DNA from 2 places in the Xanthomonas sp. SS genome. Region 1 is predicted to be linked to the other one. Evidence: predicted binding sites of a transcription regulator. Region 1 holds the regulator's gene; the other holds the start of a gene.
The links. The regulator FliA, encoded in region 1, starts transcription of late flagellar genes. The targets are predictions, from matches to a motif close to TAAAGTTTNNCNNNCNNNGGCCGATAA.
Positions count from the first base shown of each region.

Region 2: the regulator FliA is predicted to act here: its motif matches at 1,209-1,235, upstream of HEP74_RS04250 (methyl-accepting chemotaxis protein).

Region 1 is NZ_CP051190.1:2,669,883-2,675,133, reverse strand. Features, by position in the region: gene HEP74_RS11100 (chemotaxis protein CheA) at 193-1,926, opposite strand; gene HEP74_RS11095 (protein phosphatase CheZ) at 1,931-2,539, opposite strand; gene cheY (chemotaxis response regulator CheY) at 2,539-2,931, opposite strand; gene HEP74_RS11085 (RNA polymerase sigma factor FliA) at 2,950-3,699, opposite strand; gene HEP74_RS11080 (MinD/ParA family ATP-binding protein) at 3,696-4,580, opposite strand; partial or broken gene flhF (flagellar biosynthesis GTPase FlhF) at 4,567-5,251, opposite strand, start outside.
Region 2 is NZ_CP051190.1:1,002,095-1,007,345, forward strand. Features, by position in the region: gene HEP74_RS04245 (BCCT family transporter) at 1-808, opposite strand, end outside; gene HEP74_RS04250 (methyl-accepting chemotaxis protein) at 1,267-3,117, shown strand; TPP riboswitch at 3,335-3,435, shown strand; gene thiC (phosphomethylpyrimidine synthase ThiC) at 3,545-5,251, shown strand, end outside.

The DNA of each region.
Region 1 (5,251 bases):
GGCACCCTGTAGGAGCGGCTTCAGCCGCGACGCGTTACAGGTAAGGCGTCGCGGCTGAAGCCGCTCCTACAGGAAAGCGCGGCTGGCAACCGCCGTTGAACTTACCGGCAGGCCGATGACACTTTGGGTGTCGCATCGCCAGCCAGCGATCCGCACCGGGACAGCCTTCGAATCCCCAATCCCGGCCTTCGATCAGCTCTTCAACCCATCCACATCTAGGATCAACGCCAGCCGGCCATCGCCGATCAGGGTCGCGCCGGCGTAGCCAGGCAGGCCGCGCAGTGCGCGCGGCAGCGGCTTGATCACCACTTCCTCGCGGCCGCGGACCTGGTCTACGACCAGGCCCATGCGCGATTCGCCGGCCTGCAGCACCACCACGGTCAGCAGCGGCAGTTCCGGCGCTTCGATGTTCAACCAGTGGCGCAGGTCCACCAGCGGCAAGGTATGCGATTGCCGGTCGAGTACGGCGCGGCCGTCGAACCAGCCCAGCGCGCGGCGCGGCGCGTGCAGCACTTCCACCACGCGCGCCAGCGGCAGCGCATAGACGGTGTCGCCGGCCTGCACCAGCAGGGTCGGCAGGATCGCCAGGGTCAGCGGCACGCGGATCAGGAAGCGGCTGCCGCGGCCCAGTTCGGACTGGATCTGGATCTGCCCGCTGAGTTCGCGGATGCGCGACTGCACCACGTCCATGCCGACGCCGCGGCCGGAGATGTCGGTGACTTCGGACTTGGTCGAGAAACCGGGCAGGAACACCAGGTGCAGGCATTCCTCGGTGGTCAGGCGCGCGGCGGCTTCCGGATCGATCAGGCCCTTCTCGCGCGCCTTCTGCCGCAGGCGTTCGGGGTCGATGCCGGCGCCGTCGTCCTGCACTTCGATGCTGACGTAGTCGCCTTCCTGCTGCGCCGACAGGCGCACGTGGCCGCCGCGCGGCTTGCCGGTGGCTTCGCGCAGCGCCGGCGTCTCGATGCCGTGGTCGATCGCGTTGCGCACCAGGTGCACCAGCGGATCGGCCAGCGCCTCGACCAGGTTGCGGTCCAGTTCGGTGTCGGCGCCGATCAGTTCCAGGTCCACTTCCTTGTTCAGGGAGCGGGCGACGTCGCGCGCGACCTTGGGGAAGCGCGAGAACACCTTGCCGACCGGCTGCATGCGGGTGCGCATCACCGCCGATTGCAGGCGCGAGGTGGCGATGTCCAGGCTGCTGACCGCGCGGTCCAGTTCTTCGTCGCGCAGGCGCACGCGCAGGGTCTTGAGCCGGTTGCGCGACAGCACCAGTTCGCCGATCAGGTTGACGATCGCGTCCAGGCGCTTGGTGTCCACGCGCACGGTGTGTTCGGGTTCGGCGGCTTTGGCCGGCGCACCTGCGGGCTTGGCGCTCGGCGCCGGCCGCGGCGCGGCGGCCGGTACTGGCAGCGCGGCTGGCGCGGCGCCGCCGTGCAGCTGGTCGAGCAACGCTTCGAATTCGTCGTCGTCGATCATGTCGCTGTTGCCGCCTGCGGCGGGCAGCGGCGCGGCGACGGCGGCCTTGGCGCTGGGCGCGGCGGTTTCTTCGCCGCTGGTGGCGAACTGCGCGATCAGCTGCTGCGGCGCGCGCGGCGGTTCGCTGCCGCTGCCGAATGCGTCGAGCATCGACTGCAGGTAGTCCAGCGACTGCTGCGCGGCGTCGAAGTGCCGCGCCTGCAAGGTGGCCTGGCCGGCGCGGGCCTGGCCCAGGGTGTCCTCGGCGGCGTGGCACAGCTCGACCATGGCGTTGATCGCCAGAAAGCCGGCGCCGCCCTTGAGCGTGTGGAAACCGCGGAATACCGCGTTGAGCTGGTCGCTGTCCTCGGGCGCCTGCTCCAGCGACACCAACTGCTCGCCGAGCCGGTCCAGGATTTCCTGGGCCTCGATGATGAAGTCGGCAGCGATGTCGTCGGGGACGGCGCTCATGGCATTACAGTCCCAGTCCGGACAGCAGGTCGTCGGCGTCGTTCTGCGACACGCCGTGGCGGTCCAGTCCGGCCAGCGCCGGGCCGGCCAGGCTGCCATCGGGCTTCTTGTCTTCCTTCGGCGGCAGGCCGAGCGCGCCGAAGCCCTCGTGCACGCGGCGCACGATGGTCGCCACGCGGCGGATGATCTGCCCGGTCAGGTCCTGGAAGCTCTGCGCCAGGGCCATCTCGGTGAGGTTGTGGCGGATCTTGTCGAGGATCTCGCCCTGGTCGCCGGTCAGCCCGCCGGCGCGCAGCTGTTCGGCCAGCGCGCGGCATTCCTCGGCCAGGTCCAGGGTGCGGTGGCTGGCCTTCTCGGTCATCTCCACCACGTGGTCCAGGCGCGAGCAGGCGTCGTCCAGTTCGCCGGCTTCGCTGGGAATGACCGGCAGCTCGCCGAGCGCCTGGCCCAGGTCGCGCGCCAGCCGGCTCAGGCCCTGCATCATCGGCCGCGTGCGCCAGGCGGCGAGCGTGTCGATTTCCTTGCGCCAGGCGGTTTCGTCGCCGCGCTCCAGTGCGTCCAGCGCACCTTGCAGGCGTTCGATCAGGGCGCTGCGTTCGGCGGTGGCTTGCATCAGGCGGTCGCTCCCAGGCGTTCGAAGATCTTGCCCAGCTTCTCCTGCAACGTCTGCGCGGTGAACGGCTTGATGATGTAGCCGTTCACGCCGCACTGCGCCGCCTCGATGATCTGCTCGCGCTTGGCCTCGGCGGTCACCATCAGCACCGGCAGGTGCTTGAGCTTGTCGTCGGCACGGATGTTGCGCAGCAGGTCGATGCCGGTCATGCCGGGCATGTTCCAGTCGGTGACCACGAACTCGAACGGTGCCGAGCGCAGCGCAGCCAGCGCACTGTTGCCGTCTTCGGCCTCTGCAGTGTTGGTGAAGCCCAGATCGCCGAGCAGATTCTTGACGATGCGCCGCATCGTCGAGAAATCGTCCACGATCAAAATCCGCATGTTCTTGTTCACCGCTAACTCCCTTGGGTCTTATTCTTCGTCTTCCAGGCCGGCGTCTGCCGCTTCGAACGCTTTCAAGCGTCCGCGCAAGCGTACCGTGGCCTGGCCGTGGATCTGGCAGACGCGCGACTCGCTGACACCGAGCACCGCGCCGATTTCCTTCAAGTTCAATTCTTGTTCGTAGTACAGAGACAGTACCAGCTGCTCGCGCTCGGGCAGCAGCGCGATCGCCTTGCCCAGTTCGCGCCCGAACTCGCTGCGCTCGAGCATCTGCTGCGGATTGGGCCCGCCCTTGGCGATGGTGTCCAGCTCGCCGTGGTCTTCGACCCGCGATTCCAGGCTCAGCACCTGGCCGCGCGCGGCATCTTCCATCAATCGCAGGTATTCGGGAAGCGGCATGTCCATCGCGGCGGCCACTTCGTTGGCGGCGGCGGCGCGGCCGGTGCTCTGCTCGATCTTGCGGATCGCCGAGGCGGCGTCGCGGGCGCGGCGGTGCACCGAACGCGGCACCCAGTCGCCGCGGCGGATCTCATCGATCATCGAGCCGCGGATGCGGATCGAGGCGTAGGTCTCGAACGAGGCGCCCTGGTCGGCGTCGTAGCTGCGCGAGGCCTCGATCAGGCCGATCATGCCGGCCTGGATCAGGTCGTCGATCTCGACGCTGGCCGGCAGTCGCGCCGCCAGGTGGTGGGCGATGCGCCGCACCAGGTCCGAATGCTGGGCGATGTAGTCGTTGGAGCTGTTGCGCTGCACGGCGCGGTATTGGGCGGCGGCGTTCATGCGGCGACCCCCCGCTGGATGATCCGTTCGACGAAGAACTCGACGTTGCCGCGCGGCACGGTCGGCGCCTGCCAGCGCGAGGTGCGGCGGGCGATCTCGGCGATCGCCTGCGCCGACGGGCTGGACGGGTAGGCCTTGACCACCGGCTGCTGGCGCTGCACCGCCAGGCGCAGCCAGTCGTCCTGCGGCACGCAGCCCAGGTAATTCAGCGACACGTCGCCGAGGAACTTCTCGCACACCCGGCTCAGCTTGTCGTACAGCAGGCGGCCTTCGTTGAGGTCGCGGACCATGTTGGCCACGATCTGCACCCGGTCCACGCCGCGTTCGCGCGACAGCACCTTGATCAGCGCGTAGGCGTCGGTGATCGAGGCCGGTTCGTCGCAGACCACCACCACCGCGTCCTGCGCGGCCTGGCAGAAGGTCAGCACGCTGTCGGTGATGCCGGCGGCGGTGTCGATGATCATCACGTCCAGCTCGCGCTTGAGCTCGGAGAACACGTTGACCAGGCCGACGTGCTGGGCCGGCGGCAGCTCGGCCATGTGCCGGCGACCGGAGGCGGCGGGCACCACCATCAGCCCGTTGGGCATGTCGATCAGCACCTCTTCCAGGGTGCAGCGCCCGGCGACCAGGTCGGCCAGGGTGAATTTGGGGGTCAGCCCGAGCAGCACGTCGACGTTGGCCAGGCCAAGGTCGGCGTCCAGCAGCAGGGTGCGCTTGCCCATGTCGGCCAGCGCCATCGACAGGTTGACCGAGATGTTGGTCTTGCCGACGCCGCCCTTGCCGCCGGTCACGGCGATCGTGCGCACCGGGCCCAGCGGTTCGCTGCGCGTTGCCGACAGGGGGAAGGCATTGGTCAGATTGGCGTAATCACGCGACGGCATGGTTCTGCTCCGGAGTACAGGGCTTATCGGCAGCGCGCCGCAAATCTTCAAGGCGCAATACCAGGCTGGCGGCGTTGGCGCGGTGCAGGTCGTCCGGCACGCGCTGACCATCGGTCACCCAGGTGATGGGAAGCCGGTGGTCCGCGACCACCGACAGGGCACTGCCAAACCGCCCGGTTTCGTCAAGCTTGGTCAAGATCACCCCCTGCGGATCGGCGCCGGCAAACCGGCGCACCACCTCGTCCAGGTCGGAGAAATGAGCGTTGGCAGGGAGTACTAGCAAGGACCGGACCACTCGCGAGGCGCGCAGCCAGTGCAGCTGTGCGGCCAGGGCGCGGTCGCGCTGGCCCATGCCGGCGGTGTCGATCAGCACCAGCTTGTAGTCGCGCAGGCGCTCCAGCAGCTGCTGCAGGGCGGCGTCGCTGTCGGCCTCGTGCACGGCGATGCCGAGCTGGCGGCCGTAGCTGTGCAGCTGTTCGCGGCCGCCGACGCGGATGGTGTCGGTGGTGACCAGGGCCACGTCGCGGGCGGCGTGGCGCTCCAGGAAGCGCGAGGCCAGCTTGGCGATGGTGGTGGTCTTGCCGGCGCCGGTGGGGCCGATCAGGGCGATCACGCCGCCTTCCTCGATCGGATCCAGCGGGGCGATCGGCAGGCGCTTGGACAGCAGCCCC
Region 2 (5,251 bases), 1.7 Mb from region 1:
TGAAGCCGGTCGGGCCCAGCACCAGCACCGCGGCCAGCAGCAGCGCGGCCAACGCCAGGTTGAAGTTGGACAGCCACTTGATGCCGCGCTCCACGCCGCTGGCGGTGGAGGCCATGTACAGCACGAAAGCCACGGCGATGATGGCAATCTGCACGGGGATGCTCGCCTGCACGCCGAACACGCGGTGCAGGCCGGCGGCGATCTGGATCGTGCCGAAGCCTAGCGTGGTGGCGACGCCGATCGCGGTGGCCACCACCGCGGCGATGTTCACCGCCTGCCCGATCCAGCCGCGATGATGGCGGCCGATGACCGGCTGCAGCATGTCGCTGACCAGCCCACGGCCGTTGCGGTTGTACTGGAACCAGGCCATCGCCAGGCCGATCAACGCATAGATCGCCCAGGGATGCAGGCCCCAGTGGAAGAACGCGTAGCGCATCGAGGCGCGCGCCGCCTCCATGCTTTGCGGCGCCAACCCTTCCGGCGGTTTGAGGAAGTGCGAGATCGGCTCGGCCGCGCCCCAGAACACCAGGCCGATGCCCATGCCGGCGGCGAACAGCATCGACAGCCAGCTGGCGCGCGAGAAGTCCGGCTCGGCGTCTTCGCCGCCGATGCGCAGATGGCCGAAGCGGCCGAAGGCCAGATACAGCATGAAGGCCAAGGTCAGGAATACCACCAGCAAATACATCCAGCCGGCGCCGCGGATGACCTGGGCCAGCGCCGCTTGCACCACGTCGTCGAACGGGCCGGGCGCGAGGCCCGCTATCAGCACCAGCAAGGCCACCAGCGCGATGGAAATACGGAACACCATGCAGCAGCGTCTCCGGGCAAGGAAGCGAGAGGGAGCGTGCCGGCCTTGCGGCGATGCGCAACACAGGTGGCACGCAGCGGTTGCCGTCTGGAATCGCTGCAGCAGCGGCGAAAGGCAATCGCGAACGAAGCGGCAACGATACCGGGCGCATCGTCACGGTACCGTTATGGTGCGCTTCGGCCCGCGCTGCAATCGTGCGGAGCCAGGGTTCTTTCCCGCAGGCACGCCAAGCCAGGGGCCGCGCAGCCGGATCCGTTGCATTGCGCGCATTCGACGCTGGTTCCCTTCACGATGCTGTCCGCGTCCATCGGCTGTGATCCTCGCCGTTGCGGCGCGGCCGCAGGCGACTGAATCCGCAAGAGCCCGGACATGACGCCGATCCCGGTTGTGCGTGTACTCGCTCAGGTTGCACGGCGGCGGCCGATACCATGGCGGAAGAATTCCTGGAGGGGAAGACGATGTCGTTGTTCACACGCGGTCCGAACGCCGATGCCGGACATGCCGCGGCCTTGCCGGACGCACCGGTGGCGCTGCTGCGATTGGACCCGCAAGGCCGGGTCTGTGCCGCCAATCGCGCCGCGCTGGACCTGCTCGGGGTGCACACCGAGGGCTTGCTCGGCGAACCCAGCGAAGCGGTGTGGGGCCTGCCGTTGGCGTCGCTGGCCGATACGGAGGGCAGTTGGTTGGCACCCGGCGCCGATCCGGCGCGGCGCGTGCGCTACCAGCGCGATCGCGACGGGGAAGGTTGGCTGCTGTCGCTGCCGCATCCTGAAACCGCCGCGCTGCTGCGCGACGTCGCCCTGCTCGGCGCCGGTCAGGCGCAAGGCGCCATCAGCCCGGCGCTGCAGGCACTGGCGCAGCAGCTGCAGGCCGGTGCGCAGGCGCAGGCCTTGCTCGACCGGGTCGGCGAGCGTCTGACCGGGTGCGATCTGGATCTGGGGCTGAGCACGCCGCTGTCCGCGCAGGAAACCGAGGCGATGGCCGGGCGGCGCCTGTCGGCCGGCTTCGGCAATCTGGCCGAGGCGATCCGCCAGGCGGTGGCGCTGTCGCTGCAGATCGCCGCCGACGTGCCGCACGTGGTCGCCGAGAACGACGAGCTGGCGCAGCAATCGCAGACCCAGATGGAGGCGCTGCAGACGGTGGTGGCGACCACCCGGCGGCTGCTGCAGGGGCTGCACGAGATGGACCAGGAACTGCGCGCGGTGATCGCGGTGGCGGCCAGCGCCGACGACAGCGCACGCCAGGGCGCGGAAGCGGCGCGCGCGCTGGGCCAGGCGATGCGCGAGGTGGAGCGGCGCTCGGCGCGCGCCACCGAAGTCATCGAGGTGATCGACGCGGTCGCGTTCCAGACCAACATCCTGTCGATCAACGCCAGCATCGAGGCGGTGCATGCCGGCGCCGCCGGGCGCGGCTTCGCCGTGGTCGCCAGCGAGATCCGGCGCCTGGCCGAACGCGCCGCCGCCGCCGCGCGCGACGTGCGCGTCATCATCGGCGAGACCGGCAGCGCCCTGCACGACAGTGCCGCCTCGGCGCAGCGCACCGAGCAGGTGCTCGGCGGCATCGGCCAGTTGCTCGGCCGCGCCAGTGCGGCGATGGAAACCGTGGCCACCCGCGTCGCTGCGCAAGGCGAAGAGATCGGCGGCATCGATCGCGCGGTCGAGCACGTGGTCGGGCTCAGCCGCAGCAACCTGGAGCATGTCGCGCGCGTGGTCGAGCGCAGCGCGGCGCTGGCCGCGGGCAGCACCACGCTGCATGACTGCGTGGGCCTGTTCCGCTTGCCGGCCGATCCGATGCAGCAGCCGCGGCACGCGCGCATCCGCGAACTGGCGACGGCGGCCGCCAGCAGGATCGGGCAGGCGCTGGCCGATGCGGTCGCGCGCGGCCGCATCGGCGAGGACGCGCTGTTTTCCACCGACTACACGCCGATCGCGGGCATCGATCCACCCAAGTACCGCACCACCTTCGATGCGTTGTGCGACGAACTGCTGCCGCCGCTGCAGGAACCGCTGCTGGCCGCGCATCCATGGATCGTGTTCGCGATCTGCGCCAATCCGGACGGTTATGTGCCCACCCACAACCTGCGCTTCAGCCAGCCGCTGAGCGGCGACCGTGCCCGCGATCTGGTCGGCAACCGCACCAAGCGCATGTTCACCGATCGGGTCGGGCGCAGCGTCGGTCGCCATACCCAGCCCTATCTGTTGCAGGTGTATCGGCGCGACACCGGGCAGATCCTGTTCGACCTATCGGTGCCGGTGTACGTGCGCGGCCGCCACTGGGGCGGACTGCGCGTGGCCTACGTGCTGGAATGAGCGTCGCGGCGGACGCCGCACAAAAAAACGCCACCGGGGTAAGCCGGCGGCAGGGAGAGAGAGACGTCGTTCTTGTGGGGCCCAGGCTAGGCGCGGTATGTCGCCGGGGTTTGCCGCAATGGCGTGCGCGCGTGCCGGCGCTGACAAGAAGCGGGTCCGGTTGTGCGCCGATTCAGCTGCGCGCGGTTGGCTGCGGCCGCAGAAACGGGTCTAATGGGCGCAGAAGCGGGGGTACCGCCGGCGCAGGCCGCGGTTGAGACAGTCCCTTCGAACCTGATCCGGTTGATACCGGCGTAGGGAAGCTTCGCAAGCCCGGTCCATGCGCTTTTTGCGCCGGTCCGTGCCGCGCCGCCGCTTCGTCCGTGATGCGAGTTCGCTCGCAACCGCCCGCACTCGCTGCAGGCTCTCAGAAATAGGACGAATGCCGATGAATGCCGTACCCAGCCCGTTGCTGCAGCAGGCCGATACCCTGTCCGAGTCGGTGACCCGGCCGATCCCCGGTTCGCGCAAGATCTTCGTGCCAGGCTCGCGTCCGGACCTGCGCGTGCCGATGCGCGAGATCCAGCTGACCCGCACCCCGACCCTGTTCGGCGGCGAAGACAATCCGCCGGTCACCGTGTACGACACCTCCGGGCCGTATACCGATCCGGACGCGAGCATCGACCTGCGCGCCGGCCTGACGCCGCTGCGCGCGCGCTGGATCGAAGAGCGCGGCGACACCGCCGCGCTGGAACAACTCAGCTCCGATTTCGGCCGCGGCCGCGAGCACAACGCGCGGCTGGACGCGGTGCGCTTCCCGGCCCGGCACCTGCCGCGGCGCGCGCTGGCCGGTGCCAACGTCACCCAGATGCACTACGCGCGGCGCGGCATCGTCACTCCGGAGATGGAGTTCGTGGCGATCCGCGAGAACCAGCGGCTGGAGGCGGTGCGCGATGCGCTGCTGCGCCAGCAGCATCCCGGCGAGGCGTTCGGCGCCAGCATCCAGCACGTCATCACCCCCGAGTTCGTGCGCGACGAGATCGCCCGCGGCCGCGCCATCCTGCCCAACAACATCAACCATCCGGAAAGCGAGCCGATGATCATCGGCCGCAATTTCCTGACCAAGATCAACGCCAACATCGGCAACAGCGCGCTCAGCTCGGGCATCGCCGAGGAAGTGGAGAAGCTGGTGTGGTCGATCCGCTGGGGCGGCGACACGGTGATGGACCTGTCCACCGGCAAGCACATCCACGAGACCCGCGAGTGGATCATCCGCAACGCGCCGGTGCCGATCGGCACGGTGCCGATCTACCAGGCGCTGGAGAAGGTCGATGGCCGCGCCGAGGAACTGACCTGGGAGATCTTCCGCGACACGCTGATCGAGCAGGCCGAGCAGGGCGTGGACTACTTCACCATTCACGCCGGGGTGCTGCTGCGCTACGTGCCGCTGACCGCCAAACGCGTCACCGGCATCGTCTCGCGCGGCGGCTCGATCCTGGCCAAGTGGTGCCTGGCGCATCACAAGGAGAACTTCCTCTACACCCACTTCGAGGACATCTGCGAGATCATGAAGGCCTACGACGTGGCCTTCTCGCTGGGCGACGGGCTGCGCCCGGGCTGCATCGCCGATGCCAACGACGCGGCGCAGTTCGGCGAGCTGGAAACGCTGGGCGAACTGACCAAGCTGGCGTGGAAGCACGACGTGCAGACCATGATCGAAGGCCCCGGCCACGTGCCGATGCAGTTGATCAAGGAGAACATGGACAAGCAGCTGCGCGAATGCGGCGAGGCGCCGTTCTACACGCTGGGGCCGCTGACCACCGACATCGCGCCCGGCTACGACCACATCACCTCGGCGATCGGCGCGGCGATGATCGGCTGGTTCGGCACCGCGATGCTGTGCTACGTGACGCCCAAGGAGCACCTGGGCCTGCCCAACCGGCAGGACGTGCGCGACGGCATCATGGCCTACAAGATTGCCGCGCACGCGGCCGACCTGGCCAAGGGACATCCGGGCGCGCAGGTGCGCGACAACGCGCTGTCCAAGGCGCGCTTCGAATTCCGCTGGGACGACCAGTTCCATCTCGGCCTGGACCCGGAAAAGGCCAAGGAATTCCACGACGAGACGCTGCCCAAGGACGCGCACAAGCTGGCG